Regions from separate parts of the Lysinibacillus sp. G4S2 genome, predicted to be linked through region 2. Evidence: predicted binding sites of a transcription regulator. Region 2 holds the regulator's gene; the other holds the start of a gene.

Region 1 (15,345 bases), 1.4 Mb from region 2:
ATTACAAGTCAATATTACATTTTTAAATACTGCTACGCATGAATCAAAAAATGTTAGTAAATCACATTTACAGTTATTTTACACGACCTTTCATCAAATTCGCCATCGCCGCTATGATGGCATGATTATTACGGGAGCACCAGTAGAAAAAATGGCATTTGAAGATGTGAACTACTGGCAGGAAATATCAGAAATCATGGATTGGTCCAAAAAGAACGTAACATCGATCCTTCATATATGTTGGGGTGCACAAGCAGCGTTATACCATCATTACGGTATTGGCAAAATTGAGCTTCCTGCTAAATGTTCAGGTGTTTATTCCCATGTCATTACGGATTTAACAGTGGATTTAGTACGTGGCTTCAGTGATTTATTTACGGCTCCACATTCACGTTATACATCAGTCTCCATTGAGGAAGTCCGCAACCATCCTGATCTACGTTTATTATCGTATTCAGAAGATGCGGGTGTCTTTATTGTGCAATCGAAGGATAATAAAAACATTATGATTACAGGCCACCTTGAATATGATGCAACAACATTAGCAGATGAATATAGTCGTGATGTTGCAAAAGGATTGGATATTGCAGTTCCAGTGAATTACTTCCCAAATGATGATCCATCAAAAGAACCGAATAATACATGGCGTGCCCATACACATTTATTATTCTCAAACTGGTTGAACTACTATGTTTACCAAGAAACACCATATGAATGGGATTTCGTTGATGAAATTGAATATCATATATAAGCGCATGGTTTTTATAAACTCTCGATTGTAAAGTAAAATGATGACCTTGATTATTTCGTGGTCATCATTTTTTTATCCGAATATGTTGCTAATTTTTTGGCGGATGTTCATTGATAGATACATTTTGATTTTTTGTATTACTTTCGTTCTTTGCAGCATTTTGGCTGTTTTTATCGCTCGCATTAGTAGCAGTATTTTGATTGTTGTTATTGCTAGTATTAGTAGCAGCATTTTGACTGTTTTTATCGCTCGCATTAGTAGCAGCATTTTGATTATTGTTATTGCTAGTATTAGTAGCCGCATTTTGGCTGTTGTTATTGCTAGTATTATGTAGCCGCATTTTGGCTGTTGTTATTGCTAGTATTAGTAGCTGTATTTTGCTGTTGTTATTGCTAGTATTAGTAGTTCCGCATTTTGGCTATTGTTATTGCTATATTAGTCGTACCATTTTGGCTGTTATTGCTAGTATTAGTAGCCGCATTTTGGCTGTTGTTATTGCTAGTATTAGTAGCCGCATTTTGACTGTTTTTATCGCTCGCATTAGTAGCAGCATTTTGATTGTTATTATTGCTAGTATTAGTAGCCGCATTTTGACTGTTTTTATCGCTCGCATTAGTAGCAGCATTTTGACTGTTGTTATTGTTTGTATTAGTAGTAGCATTTTGGCTGTTGTTATTGTTTGTATTAGTAGCCGCATTTTGACTGTTTTTATCGCTCGCATTAGTAGTAGCATTTTGATTGTTATTATTGCTAGTATTAGTAGCCGCATTTTGACTGTTTTTATCGCTCGCATTAGTAGCAGAATTTTGGCTGTTGTTATTGTTTGTATTAGTAGCAGCATTTTGATTGTTGTTATTGCTAGAGTTAGTAGCAGAATTTTGGCTGTTGTTATTGTTTGTATTAGTAGCAGAATTTTGGCTGTTGTTATTGTTTGTATTAGTAGCAGCATTTTGACTGTTTTTATCGCTTGCATTAGCAGCAGCACTTTGATTGTTGTTATTGCTAGTATTAGTAGCAGAATTTTGGCTGTTGTTATTGCTAGTGTTAGTAGCAGAATTTTGGCTAAGGTTATTGCTTGCATTATTAGCAGTATTTCCGCTATTGCAATTACTTCCATTCATTGCAGCATTTTGACTGTTTTTATCGCTTGCATTATTTGCAGCGTTTTGACTGTTGTTATTGCTTGTATTTGTAGTAGCATTTTGGCTGTTGCTATTGTTTGTATTAGTAGTAGCGTTTTGGCTGTTGCTAGCATTATCAGTAGCATTTTGACTGTTGTTATTGCTTGTATTTATAGTAGCATTTTGGCTGTTGTTATTGTTTGTATTAGTAGCAGCGTTTTGGCTGTTGTTATTGCTTGAATTAGTAGCAGAATTTTGGCTGTTGTTATTGTTTGCATTAGGAGCAGCATTTTGGCAGTTGTTATTGTTTGTATTAGTAGCAGCGTTTTGGCTGTTGTTATTGCTTGCATTATTAGAAGCATTACCGCTATTGCCATTACTTCCATTCATTGCGTTTTGGCTATTGTTATTGCTTGCATTATTAGAAGCATTACCGCTATTGCCATTACTTCCATTCATTGCGTTTTGGCTATTGTTATTGCTTGCATTATTAGAAGCATTACCGCTATTGCCATTACTTCCATTCATTTCAGCATTTTGGCTATTGTTATTACTTGCATTATTAGCAGTATTTCCGCTATTGCAATTACTTCCACTCTGTACAGCGTTTTGACCGTTGCTATCGTTTGGATTATTAGTAGCACTTCCACTATTGCTATTAGTTTCATTCTGTGTAGCATTTAGGCTGTTGTTATCACTTGCATTATTAGAAGCATTACCGCAATTGCAATTACTTCCATTCATTGCAGTATTTTGGCAGTTGTTATCACTTGCATTATTAGCAGCATTTCCGTTATTGCTATTACTTGCATTCTGTGTATTACAATTACAGTTTGTATTCCCTTGATTACCATTAATATTGCGAATTTTTGCAGCGATTAGTAAAACTATCGGTAACAAAATTGCAAAGGTACCACAAAACAAAGGCCAAATTTCGTTATTATAAGTATTGGAATGGACGATATCAGGATGAATAATTTGCGAAAAGCCAATACTAATCATTCCGAGTGGCACAATGAGCGGACGATGATCTTTGATTTTACATATTTGTGCTATGCCGATTACGGAGGCATAAAAATACATAAACGTTTTAATATAAATAGATATGATCCACATGGCTGCCATAATAATTTCAACACGTTGCAAAAAATGCCCGATTGAAATTCTTTGCGCTAATGCATAGCTAGGAAATGTCCGATTAGCAGTATTTGATGGACCTATGACAAGGAGACAAAGTGAGACGATGATAATTAAAACAATACCTCCAATAGCTGTCCCAATATAAAATCCTATGTGTGCGGACTTATGAACGTTGACAGTAGATGGGTAAAGTATTAATAGCGCGGCAAGAGGGAATGAACAAATACTCATAAATCGAATAACGCCTATAAATAATGATTTTTTTGAAGTTTCCAATATGGGCTGTAAATTTTCAAAATGGATTAATGGTGATATAAAACCTACAAAAATTATAAAAACCAACATAAATATTGGAAAAAGTATTTCTGTTGAACGTGCAAAGACTTCGATCCCTTGGAATGCAGCAAAAATGATGATAATGCCAAACAGCAACGAAAAAGCCATAGGAGGCGTCTCTGGCATCACTTCCGTTGACATGAAATTACCAATAAAATATAATAACTGACCTGCACCAAAAAAGGTAAGAATGGTAAAACCAATTGCGGTCAGTTTTCCGAAAAAACGACCTAGTATTTTTTCATTCGCCTCTGTAAATGTAAGTGTGGGATTCAGATTTCCTAAAGTAACGTATAGCTTCACTAAGAGAAAACTTAAACCGACACCGATACTTGTTGCTATCCAGGCATCTTGCTTTGCTACATTTGTTACACTTGAAGGGATAATTAAAATGGCTGTACCAACTGTAAAAAGAAGGGTAATGATAGTAAATTGTCTTGAACTAATGATTTGTTTTTTCATCATGCACTACCCTTTCTTTTTAAAGTTACTTCATTTATTTTGACAGTGAAACGATGAACTCTTTAATTGGAGTAAAGATAAAGGTAATCAAGTCTATTGGGCTTGGAATTTTAAGATTTAAAGCAATGCCGATATTTAATGCAGTACCGATCAATAAAAAAATCGAAAAAATAACAATTGTTTTCGTTTCGTTATTTTTTTGAAGTTTAGGAATAAAAGCATAGGCAAGAACAATTGAAATAATGACTATGAATATTGTTACAACCATATCTTATTCCTTCTTTTTCTTATTCAAAAATGAATTTTGCATTGTTCCTAGTCCTTTTGTTCTGACATGTACTTCAACATTAACCGGTAGATCTTGGAATATGGTTGGCCAGTCATTTTTAATTTTTTTCCATTTTTCAGGATCTGCCCGGTGTAGTTCTTCACCAAATCCAAAAATATCGGCTCGATAAGTTTGCTGAATTGTAGTGATTGTTTTTTCGATTCGTTTTTTAATAAGTTCTTCCGTTTTTTTATTTACGTAATCAATATTTTTATGGGAAGTAAGGTTGATTTTACATTCTACTTCTCCAACATTTTGCTCAACTTCTATATGAACATTAATTTTGGGCGCATCTTTTTCAAACTTACCCTTTATTTTTGTTTTTGATTTCGTAATTTCTGTTGCTATTGTACCTCCCTTAGGACAAGCAATAATTTCAATTGTACTTTGTATTTTGTCACTTAAAAAACTTACACTTTGACTTTCTTTATCTGTTAAAAGCCCAACGTATTTATCTCCTTTGAATACTGCTAATCCGGCATACTTTAATATCACTGGCGTTTCTACTTTATTAATATTGGCTTTACTCATTCCTAATGCTGCATCCCCTTGTATTTCAATGGCAGGGATGAGTGGACTTTTTTCGTTACTACTTAAAGTACTTACTAATTCATCAATATTAATGGAAATCGTAGAACCCCAAGCTTTTTGAGATGTCCTAAGTGAATTAATAATTTTATTAGCAGGTACTTTTTCAACGGGTGTTAATATATTTAAGACGTCTTTTGCAGTTGCCTCGTGAGCAATGATAACATCGAAATCATTTCTGAATTCATGATCTCTAGAAATTAAATCTAATGCCTCGCCAATTCCTTCTTTCGCCAAATCATCCCCCAAAATAACTACTTGTGTATGGGCAAAATAAATCTTCCTTGTCGATAATGTTGTCATTTTTCGGATAGCTTCGAAGATAGTTTTGCCCTTTGCATGATGGGTAATAACAGGTGATCGCCCACTAGTAGGAGCTTTAGATGAAATTTCACCAGGAACCACTATTTGAACAGTTACATCGAATTCATCATCTACTTTATCTATTCCTAGTGCCGAGACAATTGCTAATTCATTGAGTTCTCGTTTACTCCAGCAACCACTTAAAAATAAAGAAACAATCAAAAGTAAGCATATAGTTTTAAATTTTGACATGGTCTATTCCTCGCTTACACATTCTTTAATTCCTTTTTTTAACACTAAAATATTTATGCCCTCTTACATTGTTTTTTTGACTAATTAAACGCGGTCGAGTCAATAGAGCTCTGCGAGGAAACAAGACTAAGGCATCTTTTTGATCCTTTAAGATTAATGGCCCAAATGGACTTAAATAAGGAACACCAAAAGTTCGTATGCTACATAAGTGAATAATGATGATCATCATACCAAACATCACTCCGAATAAGCCTAACATCGCTGCTAATATCATTAATGGGAAACGTAAAAGACGAATGGTATTAGATAAGCCGTAAGCGGGGAACAAGAAACTACAAATAGCTGTTAGTGCTACAATAATGACCATTACAGCTGATACAATCCCTGCTTCTACAGCGGCTTGACCGATGACTAAAGTTCCTACAATAGATACTGCTGGTCCAATAGTTCTTGGCATTCGAAGACCCGCTTCTCGTAATATCTCAAAGGCAATCTCCATCATGAGTGCTTCGACAACTGCGGGGAAGGGGACTCCTTCTCGTTGAGACGCAATACTGATGAGCATCGGTGTTGGTAGCATTTCTTGATGGAAAGTTGTGATGGCCACATAGAGAGAAGGTGCCATTAACGCAAGGCCAACACCAAAAAATCTTAATATGCGCACTAAAGAACTAATGAACCAATTTTGATAGTAATCTTCAGCAGATTGTAAAAAGGTTGTAAAAAGTGCAGGTACAGCTAAGACAAATGGTGTACCGTCCACTAAAATAGCAACTTTACCATCTAATAATTCTCCCGCAATGACATCGGGTCGTTCAGTATTATAGACAGTTGGGAATATAGAGAATTTAGAATCTTGAATAAAATCTTCGATATAGCCACCTTCCAAAATTCCGTCTATATTAATGCGATCTAATCGAGAAAGAACCTCGGCCACGATTTTGTCATTGGCAATGCCGTTTAAATACATAACAGCAACATCCGTTTTAGTGACCTCTCCGATAACACGGGACTTTATCCAGAGATTTGGACTTTTAATTTTTCGACGGATAAGAGCCGTGTTAGTACGTAAAGTTTCTGTAAAGGACTCGCGTGGACCTCTAATAACGGATTCTGTTGATGGTTCAGTAATAGCTCTATCTTTTGCACTTTTTGTACTAGTGGCTATGCCAGTTGTAACACCATCTAATAAGATGACGGTATCTCCATTCAAAATAGAATCGTACAGTGTTGTGAAATTCAAAATTTCATTGACATCGCCGACTGTTAAACAAGATTCTTTTACATACTCTTTTATGGTCTCTACGTCTGTGTCTTGAGCTTCTTCAACTTCTTGCATCAGCTTATCAATCACAGAATCAGAAATGATTGTTTTATCGGATAAACCATCAATATTGATAATGACCATTGCATGTTGTTCAGCTTTACCAATCATAATTTCACTTGTTTGTGTATTTTTTTCAGCTGTACCAAGCGTAATTTCTCGTATAATAATGTCATTACTATTCCCCAGTGTATTTTTAATCACCTTCATATTTTGAGAAAGTGAGCTAGACAGTAGGTCATTGTTTGAAGTTGATTGGGAGGTATTCGTTGCTTTAGAAATTGACATTTTTCTTTCCTCCTCAAGTTTGTGTTCACACCTCTAGAATGCACAACTTTCAGAAGAGATAAACCAAGTATGGAATTGAATTCATATAAATCTTTGGATTAAAAAGAAAAGCAGTATTTCCCCCGAGTAAACGAAGGAAACACTGCTTTATTTACGATAATCATACTTTAATTCGTCTATTGTAGCATCAATATCTACATGTAAATTGTGATCATTGAAAAACCATAAATCTTTTTCATCGATGTAGTAGGTGATACCATCTATTACGGTCTTTACACCGATTTCGATTGGTTCTTCACGTGTCATACCAAGAGAAAAGCCTTCGTGAAAAGGACTGGAACCACCATATCTTGCATAAAAACGAATCGTATCTCCTGTTTCTACTTCCATCTCTCGTTTAAACCATTGCAGGGCTTCATCTGTTAGTAAAATATTCAATAGAATGCTCCTCTCTTTGCTACAGCCATTTCACCTTTGGTTCGGTCCCATTTTTAATGCGGCCAATATTCGCTCGGTGACGATAAATGATAAAGCTAAATAAACATGCTACTAAAAAACCTAACGCAATATCACCTGTAACAAAATAATAAACGATTGAATAAATTAGTGCTACTAAAGCGGCAATCATAGAAGTTAAGCTGACAATTTTCGTTAGTTTTAATGTAACGAAAAAAGTAATAAATAGTAAGACAAATAGGGGCCATGTATATCCTAAGAGGACTCCTGCTGATGTTGCCACAGCTTTTCCACCGCGGAAACTCGCAAAGATAGGGAACATATGACCAACAACCGCTACAAGTCCAAGGATTAATGCGTGAATTGATACATCCGAAAATACTGGCAGTGCAACGAGTAATACTGCTGCTGTACCTTTTAAAACATCCATAACTGTAACAACTATTCCTGCTTTTTTCCCTAAAATACGGAATGTATTCGTCGCCCCTAAATTCCCGCTACCATGTTCACGAATATCTGTTTTATAAAAAATTTTGCCTATCCATAATCCTGAAGGTATAGAGCCGATTAGATAAGCACATAAAATAATAAGTCCATTTAACATAGCTGGACTCCTTTCATTTAATTATCACTTGGTACTAATAATATGTAACAAGTATTTTACACTTTTTCTCGTTAATCTACAATGTCATGAAGGAGATTTCCTAGTGTATCTTGAATTCAATACAAAAGATAATAATTTTTAAGGGTTTTTATATGCATATTGAGTTGAGGTTAGGCTTTTTGACACGATTCGACAAGTCAGCCCGAAGTCCTTTCTAAAAATATAGGTAAAAAGGCAATTTTGTCAATCATCCATTCATTTGGTAGAATAGAAGTCTATCTTTAATTTCTAGAATAAGCTAGTAGTATAAATCTTCTTTAGACAGAAGAAACCCATTCTTATATTTATGTACTTGTATATTTTTCAGTGGATATTCAAATGCTTCTGTTATCATTTTGAATAAGAGTAATGACTAGAAGGAGCTATATGTCGTTGTATTTATGCAACTAAAGCATAGTGCCATGCGTTAAGGAAAAGGACAACTCTTTTTCCTTCTGGTAAACAGATCAAAACGACCAAGCTGTGAGGGAATTTTAAAATTTTTTTGGGCCTGTCACTAGCTATTGACAGGAAATGCTATTATTATTAGGAAGAGAACATAAATAGAACATGCGTTTGTTTTTTGGAGGGGAATTTTTTGGCGAATAAACAGTCACCAAGCGTCTATAATGATGACGCCATTCAAGTATTAGAAGGATTAGAAGCGGTACGGAAACGACCCGGCATGTATATCGGTTCTACAGATGGCCGTGGACTTCATCACCTAGTTTATGAAATCGTAGATAATGCGGTGGATGAAGCACTGGCTGGCTTTGGTTCTCATATCATTGTCACTATTCATAAAGATCAAAGTATCAGCGTTCGAGACTTCGGCCGTGGAATGCCTACAGGGATGCATAAGATGGGTAAACCAACTCCTGAAATTATCTTTACGGTCTTACATGCTGGTGGTAAATTCGGACAAGGCGGCTATAAAACGAGCGGTGGCTTACATGGTGTAGGTTCTTCAGTTGTAAATGCTTTATCAACTTTTTTAGAAGTAACGATTCACCGCGACGGCAATAAGTATCGACAACGTTTTGAAAACGGTGGTCATCCAGTTACAACGCTTGAACAAATTGGAAAAACGAAACAAACAGGAACACTTGTCCATTTTCTACCAGATGACACGATTTTCTCTGTAACAAAATACAATTATGATACGCTTGCAGAACGTTTACGTGAGTCAGCATTTTTATTAAAAGGCTTAAAAATTGAGTTAATCGATGAACGCGAGGAAGGCAAAGGTGATGTTTTCTTTTACGAGAACGGCATTGAAGCTTTCGTTGCGTATTTGAATGAAGAAAAAGATGTACTTCATCCTGTAAAGTATGTGGAAGGGATTCAAGACGAAATTGAAGTAGAATTCGTCTTCCAGTACAACGACGGCTATTCAGAAACAATTCTTTCATTCGTTAACAATGTACGTACGCGCGATGGTGGAACACATGAAACAGGCGCCAAAGCAGCGTTAACACGTGTTTTCAATGAATATGCACGAAAAATTGGTCTGTTAAAAGATAAAGATAAAAATTTAGAAGGAACAGACATTCGAGAAGGCTTAGCGGCGATTGTTTCTGTTCGTATTCCAGAGCATTTACTACAATTCGAAGGCCAAACGAAGGGTAAGCTCGGGACGAGTGAGGCTCGTTCGGCGGTAGATAGTGTTGTTTCGGAGCAAATTTTATATGTGCTGGAGGAAAATGCTGAATTGTCTGCATCTCTTGTGCGTAAAGCTATTCGTGCGCAGCAAGTGCGTGAAGCGGCTCGTAAAGCTCGTGAAGATGCTCGAAACGGCAAGAAAAGCAAAAAAGGCAGTACGATTCTTTCTGGAAAACTAACACCAGCACAATCTCGAAATGCTGCGAAAAACGAGCTGTATTTAGTCGAAGGTGATTCTGCAGGAGGCTCTGCTAAACAAGGGCGAGATCGTACGTTCCAAGCGATTTTACCATTGCGTGGTAAAGTTATTAATACGGAAAAGGCAAAGCTTCAGGACATTATGAAAAATGAAGAGATTTCAACGATCATTCATGCCATTGGTGCAGGCGTTGGAACAGATTTCTCTGTCGAGGATTCTTCCTATGATAAAGTCGTTATTATGACCGATGCGGATACTGACGGAGCGCATATTCAAGTGTTGCTACTAACGTTCTTCTATCGTTATATGCGACCATTAATTGAAGCAGGAAAGGTATTTATCGCATTACCACCACTTTATAAAATATCTAGAGGCACAGGTAAAAAAGAAGTCATTGAATATGCTTGGACCGAAAATGATTTACAAGCGGCCATTAAAAAAGTTGGAAAGGGTTACATATTACAGCGTTATAAAGGTCTTGGTGAGATGAATGCTGACCAGCTGTGGGATACGACGATGAACCCAGAAACGCGTACATTAATTCGTGTAACGATTGAGGATGGTGCACGTGCTGAAAGACGTGTCACAACATTAATGGGCGATAAAGTAGAGCCGCGTCGTAAATGGATCGAAGCGAATGTAGACTTCGGTATGGAGGATGATTCGAATATTTTAGATAATGAATTCATCCAACAAGAGGAGGACCAAGCATGAGTAGTACAGAAAAGTTTCAAGATTTACCTTTAGAAGAAGTAATGGGTGACCGCTTTGGTCGCTATAGTAAATATATTATTCAAGACCGCGCGTTGCCTGATGCACGTGACGGTCTTAAGCCTGTGCAACGTCGTATTTTATATGCAATGTTTACAGAGGGCAATACGAACGATAAACCATTCCGTAAATCAGCAAAAACAGTCGGTAATGTTATTGGTAACTATCATCCACACGGTGACAGCTCCGTATATGAAGCAATGGTGCGTATGAGTCAGGATTGGAAGGCGCGTCATATGCTCATTGAAATGCATGGTAATAACGGCTCTGTTGATGGTGACCCTCCGGCAGCGATGCGTTATACAGAGGCAAGACTTTCTGCTATTGCAGCGGAGATGCTACGTGATATTGGCAAGAAGACCGTTGAATTTGTGCCAAACTTTGATGATCAGGATATGGAGCCAACTGTTTTACCAGCTCGTTTCCCGAATTTACTAGTTAACGGCTCAACGGGGATTTCAGCCGGTTATGCGACAGACATCCCTCCTCATGCATTAGATGAGGTGCTAGACGGGGTTCTAATGCGTTTAGATAACCCAAATACCTCGGTTGATGAATTAATGACGGTGATTAAAGGACCTGATTTCCCAACTGGTGGTATTATTCAAGGTGTCGATGGCATTAAAAAGGCATATGAAACTGGCCGCGGTAAAATAATTGTGCGCGCTCAAGCAGTCGTGGAGCCAATTAAAGGTGGCAAAGAGCAAATCGTTATTACGGAATTACCGTATGATGTCAATAAAGCAAATCTTGTGAAGAAAATCGATGAGCAGCGCGTGGATAAACGACTTGAAGGAATTGCAGAAATTCGCGATGAATCAGATCGTACAGGCCTACGCGTTGTCATTGAGCTGAAAAAAGATGTTCCAGGACAAGGGATTTTACAATACTTGTTCAAAACAACTGATTTACAAGTAGCCTATAATTTTAATATGATCGCAATTCATAATCGTCGACCGACAATGATGACATTGCCATTGTTACTGGATTCTTATATTGCCCATCAAAAGGAAGTTGTGACGAACCGCTCTATTTATGATTTGCAAAAGGCTAAAGATCGTTCGCATATCGTTGAAGGTTTGATTAAGGCACTGTCCATTTTAGATGAAGTCATTGCAACAATTCGTTCCTCAAATGATAAACGAGATGCGAAAACGAATTTACAGGTGAAGTTCGACTTTACAGAAGTGCAATCAGAGGCAATCGTGAGCTTGCAATTATACCGTTTAACAAATACAGATATAACGGAGCTTCGCAATGAACAGGATGAATTAAATAAACTTATTGCCAAGCTTGAAGGTATTCTTAATAGTGAAGCTAAGCTTATACGCGTTATTAAACAAGAATTACTTGATATTAAAAAGCGTTTTGCAGAACCACGTCGTTCAAAAATTGAACAAGAAATTGAAGAAATTAAAATTACTTTAGATGTTCTTGTCCCAAGTGAAGAGGTCGTAGTGACTGTCACAAAGGATGGCTATATTAAGCGTACATCTACACGTTCACATGCCGCCTCGAACGGTCAGGATTTTGCGATGAAGGATTCCGATTATTTATTGTATGAAGCAAATTTAAATACACAGCATCATCTACTGCTGTTCACAAATCGAGGTAATTACATTTATCAGCCTGTCCATGAGCTACCAGATATACGTTGGAAGGATCTTGGTCAGCATATTTCAAGTATTGTGCCGACTGGAGAAGATGAATCCATTATTGCTGTATACGGATTTGAGACATTTGAACAGGCCAATACGTATGTCTTAACGGCAACGAAAGATGGACAAATTAAACGTTCACCTTTAGCAGATTATGCGGTAACTCGTTATTCAAAGCCAATTAAAACGATGAATGTTAAAACAGGCGATGAAATGATTTTTGTAGATTTCGTGTCAGACGAGGTGGAATTATTATTAACGACTGATACAGCCTATTCAATCCGCTTCCCAATTGAGGAATTACCAGTAACAGGCGTAAAAACAGGTGGCGTCAAAGGGATTACACTGAAAGAGGGAGAAGCGTTAGTCGGTGTCAATGTATTACAGCCAAATGACACTGAATACGTTGTGATTGTGACACAACGTGGTGCTGTGAAGAAAATGAATGTAGCTGAGGTAGAAATGACAAGTCGTGCTAAACGCGGCTTAAAAGTGTTAACAGAGTTAAAAGCGAACCCACATCGTATCGTGGCTGTAGTGAAGGCTACTGATGAGGAACAGCTAATCATCGAAACCGAAAAAGGTGGGCAAGAAATCCTCGATGTACAAGCATTGACTCGAGCAGACCGCCATTCAAACGGCTCCTTTAAAGTAGATATCGCGACAGACGGTGCCATTTCACACGTATTAACATCCAAAAAAGAAGAAAAATAAAAGTAATTTTCTAGCCCATGCTCTTTTTGAGAGCTGGGTTTTTTTATGTAAATTGAAACCAACAAGCTTTGTGCTTTGTCTAACTTATACAATCGAATGAAGGGAGGATATACGTTGGAAAAACAACAAAGAGATGCACAGCTACGTGAAGCTATGGATTTATACGGTAATTACTTACTACGACTAGCTTATACATATGTAAAAAGTAAAGAGAAAGCAGAGGATATTGTGCAAGAAGTGTTTATTCGATATTACATTCAAATGGAGCAATTTGAAGGGCGTTCTAGTGTAAAAACATACTTATATCGTATGGTCGTGAACGAATGTCATAATTACTTTAAAAGTTGGGCGTATAGAAAAACTGAATTGACAAGTTTTTTTAAAAAGCGTGATACCTCAATTTCAGCGGAATCAGAAATTTTAAAGAAAGAAGAGATAGATGTTATTGCTGACACTATTACTACATTAGAAACAAAATATCGAGAAGTACTTTGGCTTTATTATTATGATGAACTTTCGGTGAACGACATTGCATTAGTTTTACAATGTTCCGTTAACACAGTGAAGACAAGGCTAGCAAGGGGGAGAAAACGGGTAGGCATTCAATTGGAAAAGGAGGGGTTTTATAATGGAAACGAATTTACATGAACGATTGAAGGATATAATACCCGACAATATAGAATTAACCACCCAGAAAAAAGAAGGAATCTTATCGGCGGCGCATGATAGATTTGTCCAGCAGCAACAGCCTGTAAAAAAACATGGGTGGAAGCCTGTAGTAGTTGGAGTTTCAGCCTTGGCTCTTACAATCTTGCTAAGTTATCCATTTATAGAAGACGGTATAGAACAATTGATTGTTTCGCAAGTAACTGATCGAACTTATGAAGAAATTAGTATACCAGGTCGTTCTACTGAAACGTTATTCACAGCTATATTTGATGATGCAACAAACTCTTTCTTTTACTACGAAGGAGGTAACATTTATTCTTATGCAATCGATACACAAATTGAAAAAGTTGAGATGAAGGGTGAATCGCCTATTTCAAAGATTCTCGTGAATGAAAACTGGCTTGTTTGGATGGGTGATGGTAAAGAGGAGGATGTTTTCGTTAAAAATAGGGAGACGTTAGAGGTCAAAGAATTTTCTACTAGTTCTTTTATAGATTTAGATGATGATATACTATTGACAGATAAAAATGATACAAAAAAAGGTCAAACTATTTATAGCTTGACGAATTTACGTACAAACGAGGTAAAACAATATAAACAATTCTTTGATAATAGTTCAGTAAGTCAGCCGATTTACCAGGATAATCAGTTGCTTATACCAGAAGTCGTTAAAAAAGATGGTGAAGAAGTGGTGCGCTTTACGCTCTATGATGTTGGAACAGAAAAAGAGAAGCAATACGAATTACCTTTTAAAGGAACGTTGGACATTGCACTTACCGACCAAAAAATTTATGCTTCCTTTAAAAATGGAAAAAGCTTAGAGACAGGTTATGTTGATTTAGTAGATGGATCTTACCATAAGATTGATGGTAAAAAGGCTTTTTCTTTAGCTGTCTACAAGAATAAACTTGCTCTAAATGAGTTTGTACCAAATGAGGATAAATCTCGATTTAAGTTATACAAAGTAGAAGATGGCTCTTTATCATCGCTTCCCGACTTTAAAGATGTTCAACTAGTTCTCTTTAATCCACGTTTTACAAAAGAAGGGACATTGCAGTTATTTGGGGTAAATGAAAAATATATTTTAGAAGATGGAACTCTTGAAGAGAGAGATGGGGCTGTTAAATTATATTTACAGCGCTTTTAGTAAAGAGACCCTTGTCATTTACAGATAGATATGGGTATAATAATCACGAAAAGTTCATATGGAAAGAATGTAGGGGGACTGGTAGTTGCCAGCTGAGATTGTGTCCGATAGACGCTGACCCTTTGAACCTGATTTGGCTCGTACCAGCGTAGGGAACATCTATTCAAAAAAAAGAAAGTTTTTGATACTGATTGTAAAACGTCTGGGAGGAATCCTGGGCGTTTTTTTATGTTTTTGTTGTATGTGCAAGCCTTGGGTACATACTAATTGTGAATACGCTTTCTTCTGGTGGAAACATTCATTCATGAACACTTTCACATTACTTACTGGGAGGATTAAACATGAAAAAATGGTTATTGATTCTGATGGCTACACTTTTAACATTAGTGGGTTGTAGCAAAAAAGAGGAGACAAAGGATAAAAACGATGCGAATGCATTAAAAAAGGTATCGGTCGTGCTAGATTGGACACCGAATACAAATCATACAGGTTTATATGTAGCGGAAAAACTTGGCTACTTTAAAGAACAGGGC
Region 2 (15,345 bases):
CGAAAAAGCTTACAGCGCTTATCGAATGAACGTGCAGAAGCTAACGATAAAATTATTCAAGAACGAATTATTGCTGAACGACAACGCCTTGCTCGTGAGCTTCATGATTCTGTATCGCAGCAATTATTCGCAGCTTCGATGTTACTTTCCGCTTTAACGGAAACTGATGAAAATGCAACAAGCCTAAAGCAGGTCGAAAAAATTGTGCAACAGGCACAGCTTGAAATGCGCGCATTATTATTACATTTACGACCTGTAGCTTTGCATAATAAAACACTTGCACAAGGTCTTGAGGAGCTAATTATTGAGCTGCAACAAAAAGTATTTTTTCATATTGAATATGAGCTTGAGGAAATGGCGTTATCTAAAGCGGAGGAAGATCATTTATTCCGTATTGCACAGGAAGCGTTATCGAACACACTACGCCATGCCAAAGCGAGCGAAGTTGAATTACTGCTCGTTGCACGCGATGATTTAGCGATTTTACGTATTCAGGACAATGGCCTCGGCTTTGATGTCGAAGCCGATAAATCTACTTCTTATGGACTGCAAAATATCGCTGAACGTGCTGTAGAGATTGGCTGCACATACAAAATTGTATCTGTGCCTGGTGAAGGTACAATTGTAGAGGTAAAAATTCCACTACTTAAGGAGGAAGAAGTGAATGATTCAAGTGTTAATAGTGGATGACCACGAAATGGTGCGTATCGGTGTTTCTGCCTATTTATCAGCACAACCAGATATTACTGTCGTGGGTGAAGCTGAAAATGGTAAAGAGGCAGTAGAACGTGCTCTTGCCCTACGTCCAGACATTATTTTAATGGATAATGTCATGCCAATCATGACAGGAGCTGAGGCGACAGCTGAAATTTTAGCTGCCTGGCCAGAGGCAAAAATTATGATGGTTACAAGTTTTCTAGATGACGACAAAGTCTATCCTGCATTAGAGGCTGGTGCTGTCAGCTATATTTTAAAAACGTCAAATGCAAAGCAAATAGCTGATGCCATTCGCAAAACGATGGGTGGCGAAACTGTTTTAGAGCCAGAAGTAACATCAAAAATGATGCATCGCATGCGCCATGGCAATAGCACCCCACTTTACGAGCAGCTTACCGATCGTGAAATGGAAGTATTACTGCTTATGGCTAAGGGCAAAGCGAATCAGGAAATCGCCGATGACCTATACATTGCCTTAAAGACTGTAAAAACACATGTCAGCAATATTTTAGCGAAGCTTGATGTTCAAGATCGCACACAAGCTGTAGTCTATGCTTTTCAAAATGGGCTAGCGAAGTAAATTTTTAGTGTACTGCTACATTTGATGTGTATGATTTATCAGCGTTATCAGAGATTCTGCTAGGGTATCAGCGGTTTTGGCACTTTTATCAGCGATTCTTCCTAGGTTATCAGCGATTTTGGCACTTTTATCAGCGATTCTTCCTGAGTTATCAGCGATTTTGGCACTTTTATCAGCGATTCTTCCTAGGTTATCAGCGGTTTCTGCTCTTTTATCAGCGATTCTTCCTGAGTTATCAGCGATATTTGCACTTTTATCAGCGATTCTTCCTGAGTTATCAGCGATATTTGCACTTTTATCAGCGATTCTTCCTGAGTTATCAGCGATATTTGCACTTTTATCAGCGATTCTTCCTGAGTTATCAGCGATTTTGGCACTTTTATCAGCGATTCTTCCTGAGTTATCAGCGATTTTTGGTACTTTTATCAGCGATTCTTCCTAGGTTATCAGCGGTTTCTTCACTTTTATCAGCGATTCAAAAAAAATACGAAACTGCATTTTTAGACAATGCAGTTTCGTATTTTTTTAACCTAATCTATTAATAATTTCTTTAAGCTCATTTACACTGTTAACTATGTATGTTGCTTTCGCATCAGTTAGTTCTTCAAGCGAGCCATAGCCATATGTCACACCGATTGAAGCAATTTGATTTTCATGTGCCCCAATGATATCGTATTTTCGATCTCCAATCATTATAAATTGATCGATATTCACTTCATTAAAATGTTCGCGTACAAATGCGATTATTTCTCCTTTTGCTGAACGAGTACCATCTAGATTACTACCTGCGACAAAGTCAAAAAATTGTTCAAGATTGAAATATCGTAAAATTTGTTCAGCAAATACGGTTGGCTTAGATGTCGCAATTGCTAATATGTATCCCTGCTCCTTTAAATTTGCTAACAAGGCTGGGATATTTTCGTACAGTTTATTCTCAAACATCCCTCTTTCCGTGAATCGTTCTCGGTAATCGCTAATAGCTTGCTTAATTTGCGCATCATTAAATCCATAAATTTCATGAAAAGATACTTGTAATGGTGGTCCTATAAAACTTTCAAGTTCATCTAAATTACTTACTTCGATACCTGCCTTTTGTAATGCGTATTGAACCGATTTCGTTATCCCTATTTTCGGATCAGATAATGTTCCGTCTAAATCAAATAAAACAACGCTATATTTTTTCATAACTAGCTCTCCTTTAATTGTTAAAGTATTGATATACTGTTGAACCAAAATCGTGAATATCTTTGATGTAATCAAACCCTTCTGGTGAACCAAAGCTATTAAACCCTCGAACTGCTACAATATTTTCTTCCGGAATTACCAATAATGCAACACTTGTATAACCAAGTAGTTGAAAACTCCCTCTTGGTAATAATGGACTTATTTCTGTAATCCCTTCTCTCTGTTGAGGCTGAATAAACCAGAAAAAGCCGTTAGTTGGCAAGTTTTTTGGTTTAGAATCCGGGGATTGAATTGTCGTTAATAACTGTATGATTTCTTCAGGTATCATTTGTTTCCCATGTATTTTCCCTTTATCAAGATGCACTTGCCCCCACTTAGCTAGCTCTCTTAATGAGCAATACATATTCATTTTGCTGCCATCACATACATCACTTTCATACCAAAACGGACTATCATTATGTATTACTTCTATATGCTGTTCGGTTTTTTCACTGAACCAATTTGTTTCAGTAAAAGACAATATCTGAAATATTTGCTCATCTACAATTTCTGCAATAGTTTTTCCAGTTACTTTTATTATAACTTTGGCAAGTAAATCTATATTGATATCTCGATATGCCCAATTACAGCCTGCTTTAAATTCTCTAATTATTTTTTCATTTTGCCAACGTAAACCGTGTGTATGTGTTAGTAAATGTCTAATTGAAACGTCCCCAAAAATTTCTTCATTCCCCAAATAATCACTTAGTTTATCATCTATCGAGGCAATACAGTTATGATAAATCGCATATGCTACAGCAAAACCAACATAACTCTTACGAACAGAAGCAAGATGAAAAAGAGTATGTGGTCCAACCTTTTTTTCTCCTTTTTGTTGTCCTTGTACACCAAAATATTCTTCTAGTACGGTTTGACCATGTTTATTAATAATAACTCCGCCACCTGTACAATCTAATTCTGAGAAAGTTTTCTTTACTTGTGCAAGTATAGTTTGTAGCTTCATCTTAAATACCCCTTGTCTACTCTATAAATACTCATTACTATAGTATATCAAATGGAAATTAATACTATATAAGTTTTTTAATCCACGTAACCTTTTATTACCAAAAACGTTATTATTTTTAAGGAGGGGTTGTGTGGATACTCGATTTACTTATAAGCATTTCGTAAATGAAAATACGTTTTCACTTCTTGATCCGATTTTTGAAGCTACTCTACTTTTCGCTGTTTTACTACTTATTATTGTGATTATAAAAAAAGTATCTATTTGGTTTTGTTTACTTTTTGCAAGCCTATCAGTCATTGTCACTGGTCAGCTTCTTTGGTTTAGTGGGATTATTGTTGAAGAGCTAAACATTGGAGGAAGTTCCAAGGACTTTTACTATTTTGTTGCTATACTCCTCATTCATTGTGCAGCAATTTGGATTTCTTTAATGAAGTCTTCTAAACGTGAAAAAATACCGCAGCACTCAGTGGAGATTTAATTCCCACTGAGTATTGCGGCATTTTATTAATTATAGAGCTTTTACTTTCGCTACAACATTTTCTACTGTGAATCCGTATTTTTCCATTACTAATTCACCTGGTGCAGAAGCGCCGAACTTGTCAATTGCAAGAACGTCCCCTTGAAAACCAGTGTATTTATGCCAGCCGAATGACGCGCCCATTTCAATTGCAAGACGTTTTGTTACAGCTTTTGGAAGAACAGATTCTTTGTAAGCTGCGTCTTGTTTTTCGAAGCGATCCATAGATGGCATTGAAACAACTGCCACATCCATGCCTTCCGCTTTTAGTGCTTTTTGTGCTTCAACTGCAAGTGAAACCTCAGAGCCTGTTGCAATTAAAATGGCATCTGCCACTTCTTTTGTAGCAGGAGATACTGTATAAGCACCTTTTGTAACACCTTCACGTACTGTATCAATAGATGCGTCAAGAACAGGTAAGTTTTGACGAGATAATACTAAAACAGTTGGTGTTTTTTCAGATGCTACTGCCAGCTCCCATGCAACTGCTGATTCATTTGCATCAGCTGGACGAACAACAGATAAATTTGGCATTGCACGTAAAGATGCAAGGTGTTCGATTGGTTCATGCGTTGGACCATCTTCCCCTACAGCAATTGAGTCATGTGTAAATACATAAGTAACAGGAAGACCCATTAATGCAGAAAGACGTACAGCTGGACGAACATAATCAGAGAATACGAAGAATGTACCACCGAATACGTTTAGACCACCGTGAAGTGCCATACCGTTCATAGCAGCACCCATTGCAAATTCACGTACACCGAACCAAATATTACGGCCAGCATAATCATCTGCAGAGAAATCTCCAGCGTCTTTCATCGTTGTTTTGTTTGAGCCAGCCAGGTCAGCTGAACCACCGAAGAATGATGGTGTTTTCTTCGCAATTGCATTGATTGCATCTCCAGAAGAAGAACGAGTTGCTACTGATTTACCTACTTCATAAACTGGTAATTCTGAAGCGAAATCTTCCGGTAATTGACCATTCATCGCGTTTTCAAATTGCGCTGCTAATTCTGGGAACTCTTGCTTATATGCTTCAAACTTAGCATTCCAAGCTTCTTCTGGTTGTGCTCCTTGAGCTTCAGCAGCAGTATTAAATGTATCGTATACTTCAGCAGGAATTTGGAATGGCTCGTGCGCCCATTCATAAGTTGCTTTTGTTAAAACGACCTCATCTTGACCTAGTGGTGCACCGTGAGAAGCAGCTTTACCTGATTTATTTGGTGAACCAAAACCGATAACAGTTTTCACTTCGATAAGTGTTGGCTTGCCAGTTGATTTTTTAGCTTCTTCGATAGCTGCGTTAATTGCTTCAACATCTGTACCATCAGCAACTTTTAAATAGTTCCAGCCATAAGATTCAAAACGTTTTTGTACGTTTTCTGAGAATGACTTTTCTAAGTCACCATCTAAAGAAATATCATTAGAATCGTAAAGCACGATTAATTTTTCAAGCTTTAAGTGACCTGCTAAAGAGATAGCCTCAGCTGCCACACCTTCCATTAAATCGCCATCGCCACAAAGTGCGAATGTATAGTGATCAACGATGTCATGTCCTGGTTTATTGTAAGTAGCTGCTAAATGACGTTCAGCCATTGCCATACCAACTGTCATAGCAATACCTTGACCTAGAGGACCTGTTGTTGCCTCTACCCCAACAGTATGACCATATTCAGGATGTCCTGGAGTTAATGAATCCCATTGACGGAAGTTTTGAATTTCTTCCATTGGTAAGCCGTAGCCACCAAGATGAAGTAGGCTATATAGAAGCATAGAGCCGTGACCTGCAGAAAGTACAAAACGATCGCGGTTATACCATTTTGGATTTGCCGGATTATGGCGAAGTTGTTTTGTCCAAAGCGTATAAGCCATTGGCGCTGCCCCCATCGGTAAACCTGGGTGACCTGAATTTGCTTTTTCAATTGCATCGATTGACAAAGTTCGGATAGCATTAATCGCTAGTTGATCCGCATGTTGAGTCATTATGTTGTGACATCCTTTCTCGTCCTATATATTGTTCTTCTACAGTTTAGTCAACATTGCTTCAGAAAACAATGTTTTTGTTATACTATTAACGTTTTATTACATACTTTATGGAAATGTGTCACATTAATTTAGAAATTTATTTTTTTTCGCTTGTTTTACTTTTTCTGGTGTTACATCATTTCCTTCAGGATCTACCACTTTGACGTTTTCAATTGTATCACGCATCGTTGCTCTAAATGTATCTAGATATTCCTTACGAAGCGCTGTTCGTTCTTTAGCTTCTGCCTCTGTTAATGTACCATTTTTAGACTTAGCAGAAAGTTCATTGATTCGGTTAATTTTTTCCTTTGATAACATAGTTACACACCTTTCAGTACATATTTTAATGAATATGGTATGCAAAGTATAGCATGTATTCCCTTAAAATGCAGTTATACCAACCTTTCTAGCATCAGTTTATTCTTAAAGATACTACAAGGCAATGAATGAAAAAGTATGTTTTTGGGGCTAATTGGAACTGTTGCTGAATTAATAGCTGTTTCATTAATGTTTAAAATACTTTTTTATTAAACAAAAACCACCCATCACGGAGTATTCATTTTTATGGATTATTTAACGAAAGCACCAGATAGTTTTTAATCCCATTATTGCTTATAAATGAAGAAAATATTTTATATAGGAGCATTGTCTACATTAATACTAACTGCATGTAGTGAGGATGAAGCTGTGTCTAAAGAAGAAGCTCCAGCTAGTGAGCAAAAAGAAGCTAAAGAAAAAACTGTAAATACTTATACTGATGAGGATTCTGAGAAAAAAATCTATCGATGAAGCAGCTAAGGAGCTTCATACAAAATATAGACCGTATGATGAATAAACAAAAAAACAAGCACCCACTTTTTAACGGGCGCCTGGTCAATTATTTTATATGGTTAACACGCTGTTGATTTCTTTTCCATCAAACGATGTTTCTATTTTACATAATTTCTAATTTACTTACGAGTGATTTTCTTCGACGCTCGGCGATTTTTTGACCTACTACTGTTGTTTCCATCATCCCTGCAATGGACGTATCCCAAAGCTTCGCTAAATAATAACCTATTACCGAAGCTGAAGCCCCAAACAGCATGCTATACAAAAACATTTGTTTAATCGTTTTGCTTATTAAATAGGAAGTAGCAGCTGGCCCTATTAACATAGCGACAACTAAAATCGCACCAACACTATCAAATGCAGCAACAGTTGTAAAGGAAATCGTTGTCATGAAGCCATAATGTAGAAAAATAACAGGAATGCCGATAGAGGCGGCATAAACTAGGATTCGATAACTTTCTATACTGATCTACTAACCTTCCCCTTACCAATAGGACAAATTACTTTAGTTTACTATCCCATTTTCCAGATACAGCAGATAACATTAACCATGGTTCAATCACCATATTAATTAACATATGAGCTACGATTGGAGCGAAGGTACTTCTTCCAGTCATAATATAAAGCATCGCGAGAAGACTTCCTAAAATTGTAGTAGATAGTATAACAGGTAAGGCAATCTTCCAATCCCCTCTCAAAAGTACCCATACACCGTGAGCAATTCCAAATACTATCCCAGAAATTAGTATTTGCTTTAAATCTGAAAATGCATTCGTTAATAAGTATTCCATAAGTAAATGTCTAAAAATCACTTCTTCTACGATCCCCGTCACAATAGCGATCCTTATACCGATTACTTTTAGCCAAGACATAGTAAATACATGTGCTTTTACAAAAGGTAATGCAATAATTGTATAGGCAATGTATCCCACTACAATAAAAGCAGTAAAAATCCAAATAAATATGTTTGAAAACACATCTCTCTTATAACCAATTAGATTTTCAATAAAACCTTCAGGATTATTGAAAAACCAAAAAATTATACTGGCTGTCAGCATCGTTGCAATAGTTATTAATATCCAACCAGTTTTATTTCTTTCACTTGAAGTAGTTAACTCACTCATAATAGCCCTAGCCTCCTAATCATGAACTTCCAAATACTTGTTTTCTGAACTCAATATAACGAATGAAAAATATGCCAACAACACGTTTGGAGTAACATGTCGTTATGGTTGTGTAAGATGCCTTTTCCAAAGAATAACCTGCATTTTCCAAAATGCTGTATATGCTATAATTTTTTGAGAGGTGATAAATCTGAAAATAGAAATAAAAATAGATTCAGAGTATGAAGAGCCACATGTAACAATATATACAGCTGAACTTACGCCTACGATACAAGCTGCTATTTCTTTATTACAACAAGAAAAAGAAGAGCAAATTTTAACAGGAATCGCAAATAATAAAACATATATCATTGATCCAAATTCAATAATTGTTATTCGAACGGAAGGAAGAGAATTAGCTTTATATGATGAAGATGATCATCGTCTTATTTTGAGTAAACCTTTATATGAATTAGAGCGACAATTAGGGAGTAATTTTATACGGATTTCTAAATCAGCCATTATAAATCTCACAAAAATTAAAAATATTGAAGCTTCATTTAATGGAACAATGGAAATTGAGCTAGTTTTGGGAATTAAAGAAGTGATTTCTCGCAATTATCGAAAGCAATTTAAAAAGCGTTTGGGGGTCTAGGATAGATGCATTTTTTAAAAAATGTCGCATTTGGTGTAAGTATGGGCTGTACAGTTTTTGTTTTTATTAATCTTTTAGGTTATTGGACTCTTGGAAATATTTTTTTGGAAGCTGTTATGGCTAATTTTACACAACACGTTTTAGGTTCAATTATTGTAGGAATTGCTTGTGCATTACCTTCATATTTCTATCAAGTGGAACGTTTAACATTTTTACAACAAATAGCTATCCATTTTGCAATTTCTGTAAGTACATTTATTGTTGTTGCTTTATTTTTAAATTGGCTCCCAACATCATCTATCGGAATGACTATGTTCATGTTATTGCTTGGTGTTTTACTTTTCACTCTTATTTGGCTGCTATTTTATGTTTATAACCTATCTGAAGCGAAAAAAATGAATAATAAAATTGATGAGCTGATAAATAAGGATAATGCCCAATAATATTTTTATAAATCCGATCGATTCAAAACTCCTCCCATCATAGCCTCAAATGCTCCAAATAAACATTTACAATAAATACCACATAATACATGATTTTTTGAAGTCAGAAGTGTAAACTAATTTATAGGGGTCAAAAGATCAATTTACGCTTGGGGGAAAATGAAATTGTTTATTAAAACGAAAAGATTAATTATAAGAGAATTTGAGGTTCAAGATTGGCAAGCTGTCTATGAATATACTTCAGATTCAAATGTGATGAAATACATTCCAGAGGGAGTTTTTAATGAGGAGGAAGCAAGAAAGTTTGTTTCAGAAAATAGCGGTGATAAAGCAAAATACTTCCCTGTTGTTTTACTAAATAACAATATTGTCATTGGTCATATTGTTTTCCATCCATGTTTTGGTGACCATACGTATGAAATTGGTTGGGTATTTAATCCGAACTATTACAATAATGGATATGCCTCTGAAGCTGCAGAAGCTGTACTGGACTATGGATTCAAGGAAATGAAGCTTCATAGAATTATTGCAACATGCCAGCCAGAAAATATCGGATCCTATCGAGTGATGGAAAAAATCGGCATGAGACGCGAAGGTTATTTTAAAAAATGTATTCCTAACGGAGATGAGTGGTGGGATGAATACTACTATGCTGTCTTAGATGAGGAATGAGCATAACTAGTTCTTTATACTATAGTTAATAGATTATGGTGGAATCCGCCACTTCTCTGCATTACCTCAATCTTAGCTATTTAAAGTAAAAATCAGTGGGATGACTAAGCTCCCACTGATTGATACGTCACTTTATTTGCTATTAATCTCTTGATGTTCCCGATATCTCCTATGGACAGTTGCTTTGCTTACATCAAAGCCTAGACCTCTTAGTGTTACGGCAATTTCCTCAAAAGTGAAGCCTCGGTTACGTAGCTTAATAATCTCTTCTACAGGTACATCCTTACGTTCTTGACCATTAGGATTTCCACGATTTGATAAATTGTTTTCAGGACGATAGCCATTTTCAACGGCACGACGCATGCCACGACGTATTTTAGCATTATGAATTCTGCGTTGGTACTCCTCTACGATCGCTAAAATTTCTAGGAGCATCGTATCCATTTCATTTAATTGTACAGGGCCCTCGTCTCGCATAGAAAAAACATCCGTTTCAGTTTTTTGTAATAAATGCAATACTGCCATTCTAGCATTTCCACGTCCTAAGCGTGTCTCATCCTGTACAAATAATGCTTTAACTTCTTTTTCTTTAATAAAGTCGAGCATTTCAAGTAAGCCATCACGTTCCACATCATAGCCACTATGCTTATCCCTAAAAACGTTCTTCACTTCGTAGCCCTGCTCTTTAGCATAGCGCATCAACTCCTCTTGTTGACGTTCAAGCGAGGAACTTTGTGTCTCTTTTTCTGTACTCACACGGCAATAGACAACAGCCGATTGTAGTGTATTTATCATTTTTCATTTCTCGCAATTTCAATTGAATTTATGGGTTTGGACTGGTCACCCACTACTGGAATCACTAGGGATTTACCTGCAATAATATCAACGTTTGATAATTCATTTTCTGCTTTCACAAGCTTAATCCAATCATCCGTTTTCATTTTACCAGAGTATTGTTCAGCTAACGACCATAAACTATCACCATGTTCGATTTCAATTTCAGTGTAAGTAACATTGCCTGGATCTGTTATAAAAAGATATGCTGCAAATAGTAGACTTGCCCCTAATAAAGTAGTAATATGTGGATTTTTCTTTAACCAGTTCATAATCATAACCCCTTTTAGAATATTTGTTCGGAATATATGTTCTCATAATAATGCGAACAAACGTTTTTGTCAAACACTTTTCGAACCTATGTTTGCTTAAGTGTTCGCATTCTGTTATACTACTAATAAGTAGAATGATTAGAAAAAAGAGGTGAGCAATCATGAAAAAAGTTTCGAAAAGACAAGAAGCCATATTAGAGTTCATCAAAGAAGAAGTGCGCACAAAGGGGTATCCACCATCAGTACGTGAGATTGGTGAAGCAGTTGGACTTGCTTCAAGCTCAACAGTTCATGGACATTTAGCTCGTTTAGAACAAAAGGGCTTCATTCGTCGAGACCCAACTAAACCACGGGCTATTGAAATCCTAGAGCCAGAGGATTCTATTCAAAAGCAACATGTTATACATGTCCCACTTGTTGGGAAGGTTACAGCAGGTTCTCCGATAACTGCTATTGAAAATATCGATGAGTATTTCCCACTTCCAGATATTTATGGTACAAGTGAAGATCAGTTATTTATGCTAGAAATTATGGGTGAATCAATGATTGAAGCTGGCATCTTAGATGGAGATTTAGTCATTGTTAAACAAAGAGCAACGGCTAATAATGGTGATATTGTCGTAGCAATGACTGCAGAGGATGAAGCCACTGTAAAGCGTTTCTTCAAGGAAAAAAATCATTTTCGTTTACAGCCTGAAAACGCAACAATGGAGCCGATTATCGTAGACCAAGTTTCTATTTTGGGGCAAGTTGTTGGTCTCTATCGTCGTGTACACTAAAAGCATCTCCATTTTCAAGTATTAAAAGAGGATTTTATGTTCATAAAAGAGCATATACCTCTTTTTCTTATCCATTTTTTTAATGGAACAAAACTAAAAAAGAATCCACTTTAAAATGGATTCCTTACTCTTTGCAATATCTTTAGTTAAGCCTATCCCCATAATGTAGTGTTGATTTCTTCTTGGCGTAATTGCGTTCGGATTTTGAATTGTACCCGCAAATTCATTCCTTCAATATAAAGCTTTATGCCTCTACCTTGAATTTCAAGCTTGCCTTTACAAATGCAGAGAATAATTTCTTCGATGCTTCATCTCCTGCCATAGCTAGCTCTTCTGGATGCCACTGTACGCCCAAACAAAATGGTAAATCTTCGTGTACTACCGCTTCAACGATACCATCGCTTGATTTTGCCACCACTTTCAATTTTTCCGCTACTATATTTAAGGCCTGATGATGAAATGAATTCACAGCAATTTTCTCTTCCTCAATAATCGTTGTTAATAAAGTATCAGGTGTAACATGAACATAATGTGTAGCAACGCCTCGAGCCGCTTGTTGCATGTGCTTTAATAATTTACGACTATGATATTCGCTCTCAATATCCTGATAGATCGTACCTCCAAACGCAACATTGAGCATTTGAATCCCTCGACAGATACCAAAAATCGGCATTTTCCGAATATAGGCCGCTTCAATTAAGGCAAGCTCCACTGAATCTCTTTCCGGATGAACTTTCCCTAATTTTGGTGTAGGTTCTGCACCAAAGCGAAATGGATGCACATCATGTCCACCCGAAAGTAATAATCCGTCTGTCAATGATAAAATTTGTGCTACATCCTCTTCTACGCCAAGCGGAATTATAAGTGGAATACCGCCAGCTTCAATGACACTTTTGCTGTAGGCGGCATTCAATCTTGAGGACAAATCATCCTCCGCAAAGGCCGTTATACCAATAACTGATTTCACATTATCCCCTCCAAAAATCCACAAAATTTACTACTTACCAAAATTCAAGATACCAATTCATCAACGCAGCTCCATAAAAATAGACAATGATAGCTGCTAGCGCAATAGATGGTCCAAATGGTATAGGCGTTTTCCTTCCCTGCCCGCGTACCTTTAACACCACTATCCCAACAATCATGCCAATCACGGCTGCTAAAAATAGTGTCAGAAGTGTATGTATTGTGCCAAGTACGAGACCAAGTAAAAAGAATAATTTAATATCGCCCCCGCCCATACCACCTCTTGATAAGGCAGCAATACTATATAATATGCCAAAACCTACGACAGCACCAACGAAACTATCCCACCACGGAGACAAAGGCGATATTAAGCGTCCAATAATTAGTAATGGTAAAAAGAATAAAAGTATTTTATCGGGAATAAGCATATACGCAAAATCCGATACGACAATAATCACTAATAATGAAATCAATAATAGTGCTACGAAAAATTCTATACTAAAGCCTAATTTCCAATAAGCCAAGGCAAATAATATGCCTGTTATAAGTTCCATCAACGGGTAAATCCAAGAAATTTTTTGACCACAGCTACGGCATTTCCCACCTAAAAATACGTAAGACAAAACAGGTACCAAATCAAGCGCGGTCAACTGTCTCTTACAATGAGTGCAATGCGAGGGTGGACGGACAATGGACTCCTTTAATGGTACTCGTAAGCCAACTACATTAAAAAAAGAGCCAAGAACGAACCCAAAAAGTAAAACGATAATTGTATAAGCCATCTCCATTTTTAAGTCCTCCTATACCAATAGACGCCCATACATTTGAAGTATGCGCGCCATCTAAATTATTGTTGTCCTTCTAAAACAGTTCCTGTTCTTCTAGTATTGATAAAGTTAATTATATCAGTTTTCATCACACGCTCCACGCTCTAATTTTTCGATTTCTTATCCGCCGGAGGTTTTAGGCCAACACTCAGTCGTTGCCATAGGACGTGGCGTTCTTTGACTGAGTTCCTCTATTTCAGCGGATGTTTGGTACACCCGCTTTCTAACAACTTCACATATTCATAATGAAAATAGCCTATTAGAAAATGCTTCTAACAGGCTATTTTTCCATCTCTATTATTTTTTCAACAACCGTCCCGACAGTAGCAACCCAATTCCACCAACCGTTATAAACAGTATTGCTCTGATTAGTAAATCAAGGGCTGACAAATCGAAGAATATAAGCTTTATAAAAGCAAAAACTAAGATGATAAAGCCAGTTATGCGTAGTACTCGTAAGTGACGAGCTGAGCTAAGCCATAGCGAAACGCTTGCTGTAAGGAATAATGTGATAGTAGAGAGCGCAATACTTAGCTTCCAATCAAGTATACTGTTGTATGAAAGCTGGAATAGTATACTCCTAACAACTAACATCGTAAGCACTACGCCTGTAGTTACAATTGGGTCTAAAAGTTTCTCCATTTGACCTTGATAGATTTGATAAATGCGCCCCTTCATTAGTAAATCGACGGTAATTGCTACGATAACAGCAAGATACACGATTTTTGTCACTATATTTAACCATTCGATACCATGCATATTGTACGGCATAGCTGTAAGCATTAGTGTGAATAGAAGGAAAAATACACTAAGGGCTGGCGTTAATGCACGCCCTTTATATTTTATTGGTACTAGAAGCGATCCGACAAATAATAAAGCGAGAACTATACACGTCAGATGCGTAATATTACTAACACCTGCAAAATACGTGACATCAATCTTTCCAATATAAGCTAAGAAATAACCAGTTGTGATAACAGCTAACATATCGATCACATACATATCTTTCATAAACTGTTCAAATACAGTCAGTGTTTCTTTTGGACGTCTCGCATATATATAAATAATCAGGAGATATATTCCAGGCATTATCAAACTCGCATGACCTATGCTGAAAAAAGGTGATGGCTCATGAATAATAAAGCTTAAAGAGAGTGCAATCATAAATAAGAATGAGCTGATAACCTTCATCATATTTGCTCGTAAACGTAAACTCATCATAACGCCTGCAAAGGTAATGAACGGGATCAATAAATGATCTACTTTCCCTGGTAAATTCATAACTAGTAGCGTATTAAATAGTGTAATAAATGCGAGTGTTACGGCACTATCAAATGCCTCCTGCCATTTTTGCTTATAGCCATAACCCGCTAAAACTGCAAATAAGCCAACTAACACGAGTAATAATGCTTCGCCATGCTCAATGGGGCTAATGATAAAGTTCATGAGCAGTAAACTAAATACTCCAAGACTAAATTTGAATCCAACATGAATATATTTCCACGAAGACTCTACATCATATAAACGGCACCAGCTCGTGTAAAAAATAGATAGAACAACAAGCAAACCTATTGCAAAAACAGCTTGATTGTCATCATTCATAAACGCTTCAATGCTGATAGCTAACACAGAGAAAAAGGTTGCAATATATAATGCCCATCTTTGCTTGTGTTGATAGATGACAAACTGTAGCATCGTAAACAGTACGATTACATAAATTAAGATAATAACAGGACTAAAATCCATATATTCTAGTAAATAAGGTAGTAATAGTGAGGTGAACGCTACAAATACTGTTAGTACCTCATTTTTCTTTAAATAGCTTATAGCAATACCATAACCAATATAAACAACGGCAATAATAAGTGCCGACGTTAAACCTATGATTTCATATAATATCGCACTTGCAGCTGTTGTTAATATTCCAACA

The links. The regulator LexA, encoded in region 2, represses DNA repair genes until DNA is damaged. The targets are predictions, from matches to a motif close to CGAACATATGTTCG.
Region 1: a site for LexA is predicted at 8,558-8,571, ahead of parE (DNA topoisomerase IV subunit B). Genes of this name have one in related genera too.

The regions. Positions count from the first base shown of each region.
Region 1 is NZ_JAUCFJ010000002.1:2,808,645-2,823,989, reverse strand. Features, by position in the region: gene metA (homoserine O-acetyltransferase MetA) at 1-751, shown strand, start outside; gene QUF91_RS14515 (hypothetical protein) at 840-1,091, opposite strand; gene QUF91_RS14510 (GerAB/ArcD/ProY family transporter) at 1,150-3,810, opposite strand; gene QUF91_RS14505 (hypothetical protein) at 3,845-4,078, opposite strand; gene QUF91_RS14500 (Ger(x)C family spore germination protein) at 4,082-5,281, opposite strand; gene QUF91_RS14495 (spore germination protein) at 5,307-6,893, opposite strand; gene QUF91_RS14490 (HesB/YadR/YfhF family protein) at 7,041-7,331, opposite strand; gene plsY (glycerol-3-phosphate 1-O-acyltransferase PlsY) at 7,351-7,953, opposite strand; gene parE (DNA topoisomerase IV subunit B) at 8,591-10,567, shown strand; gene parC (DNA topoisomerase IV subunit A) at 10,564-12,996, shown strand; gene QUF91_RS14470 (sigma-70 family RNA polymerase sigma factor) at 13,111-13,644, shown strand; gene QUF91_RS14465 (hypothetical protein) at 13,625-14,812, shown strand; TPP riboswitch at 14,874-14,984, shown strand; gene QUF91_RS14460 (ABC transporter substrate-binding protein) at 15,154-15,345, shown strand, end outside.
Region 2 is NZ_JAUCFJ010000002.1:1,430,736-1,446,080, reverse strand. Features, by position in the region: gene QUF91_RS07315 (sensor histidine kinase) at 1-690, shown strand, start outside; gene QUF91_RS07310 (response regulator transcription factor) at 665-1,297, shown strand; gene QUF91_RS07305 (hypothetical protein) at 1,374-1,739, shown strand; gene QUF91_RS07300 (HAD family hydrolase) at 1,823-2,482, opposite strand; gene QUF91_RS07295 (serine hydrolase domain-containing protein) at 2,496-3,485, opposite strand; gene QUF91_RS07290 (hypothetical protein) at 3,619-3,966, shown strand; gene tkt (transketolase) at 3,997-5,991, opposite strand; gene QUF91_RS07280 (DUF896 domain-containing protein) at 6,118-6,351, opposite strand; partial or broken gene QUF91_RS07275 (metal ABC transporter permease) at 6,968-7,306, opposite strand; gene QUF91_RS07270 (CPBP family intramembrane glutamic endopeptidase) at 7,365-7,988, opposite strand; gene QUF91_RS07265 (LytTR family DNA-binding domain-containing protein) at 8,170-8,622, shown strand; gene QUF91_RS07260 (DUF3021 domain-containing protein) at 8,628-9,065, shown strand; gene QUF91_RS07255 (GNAT family N-acetyltransferase) at 9,231-9,737, shown strand; gene QUF91_RS07250 (YneB family resolvase-like protein) at 9,870-10,532, opposite strand; gene yneA (cell division suppressor protein YneA) at 10,529-10,843, opposite strand; gene lexA (transcriptional repressor LexA) at 11,005-11,622, shown strand; gene QUF91_RS07235 (gamma-glutamyl-gamma-aminobutyrate hydrolase family protein) at 11,867-12,589, opposite strand; gene QUF91_RS07230 (prepilin peptidase) at 12,624-13,376, opposite strand; gene QUF91_RS07225 (DUF2339 domain-containing protein) at 13,713-15,345, opposite strand, start outside.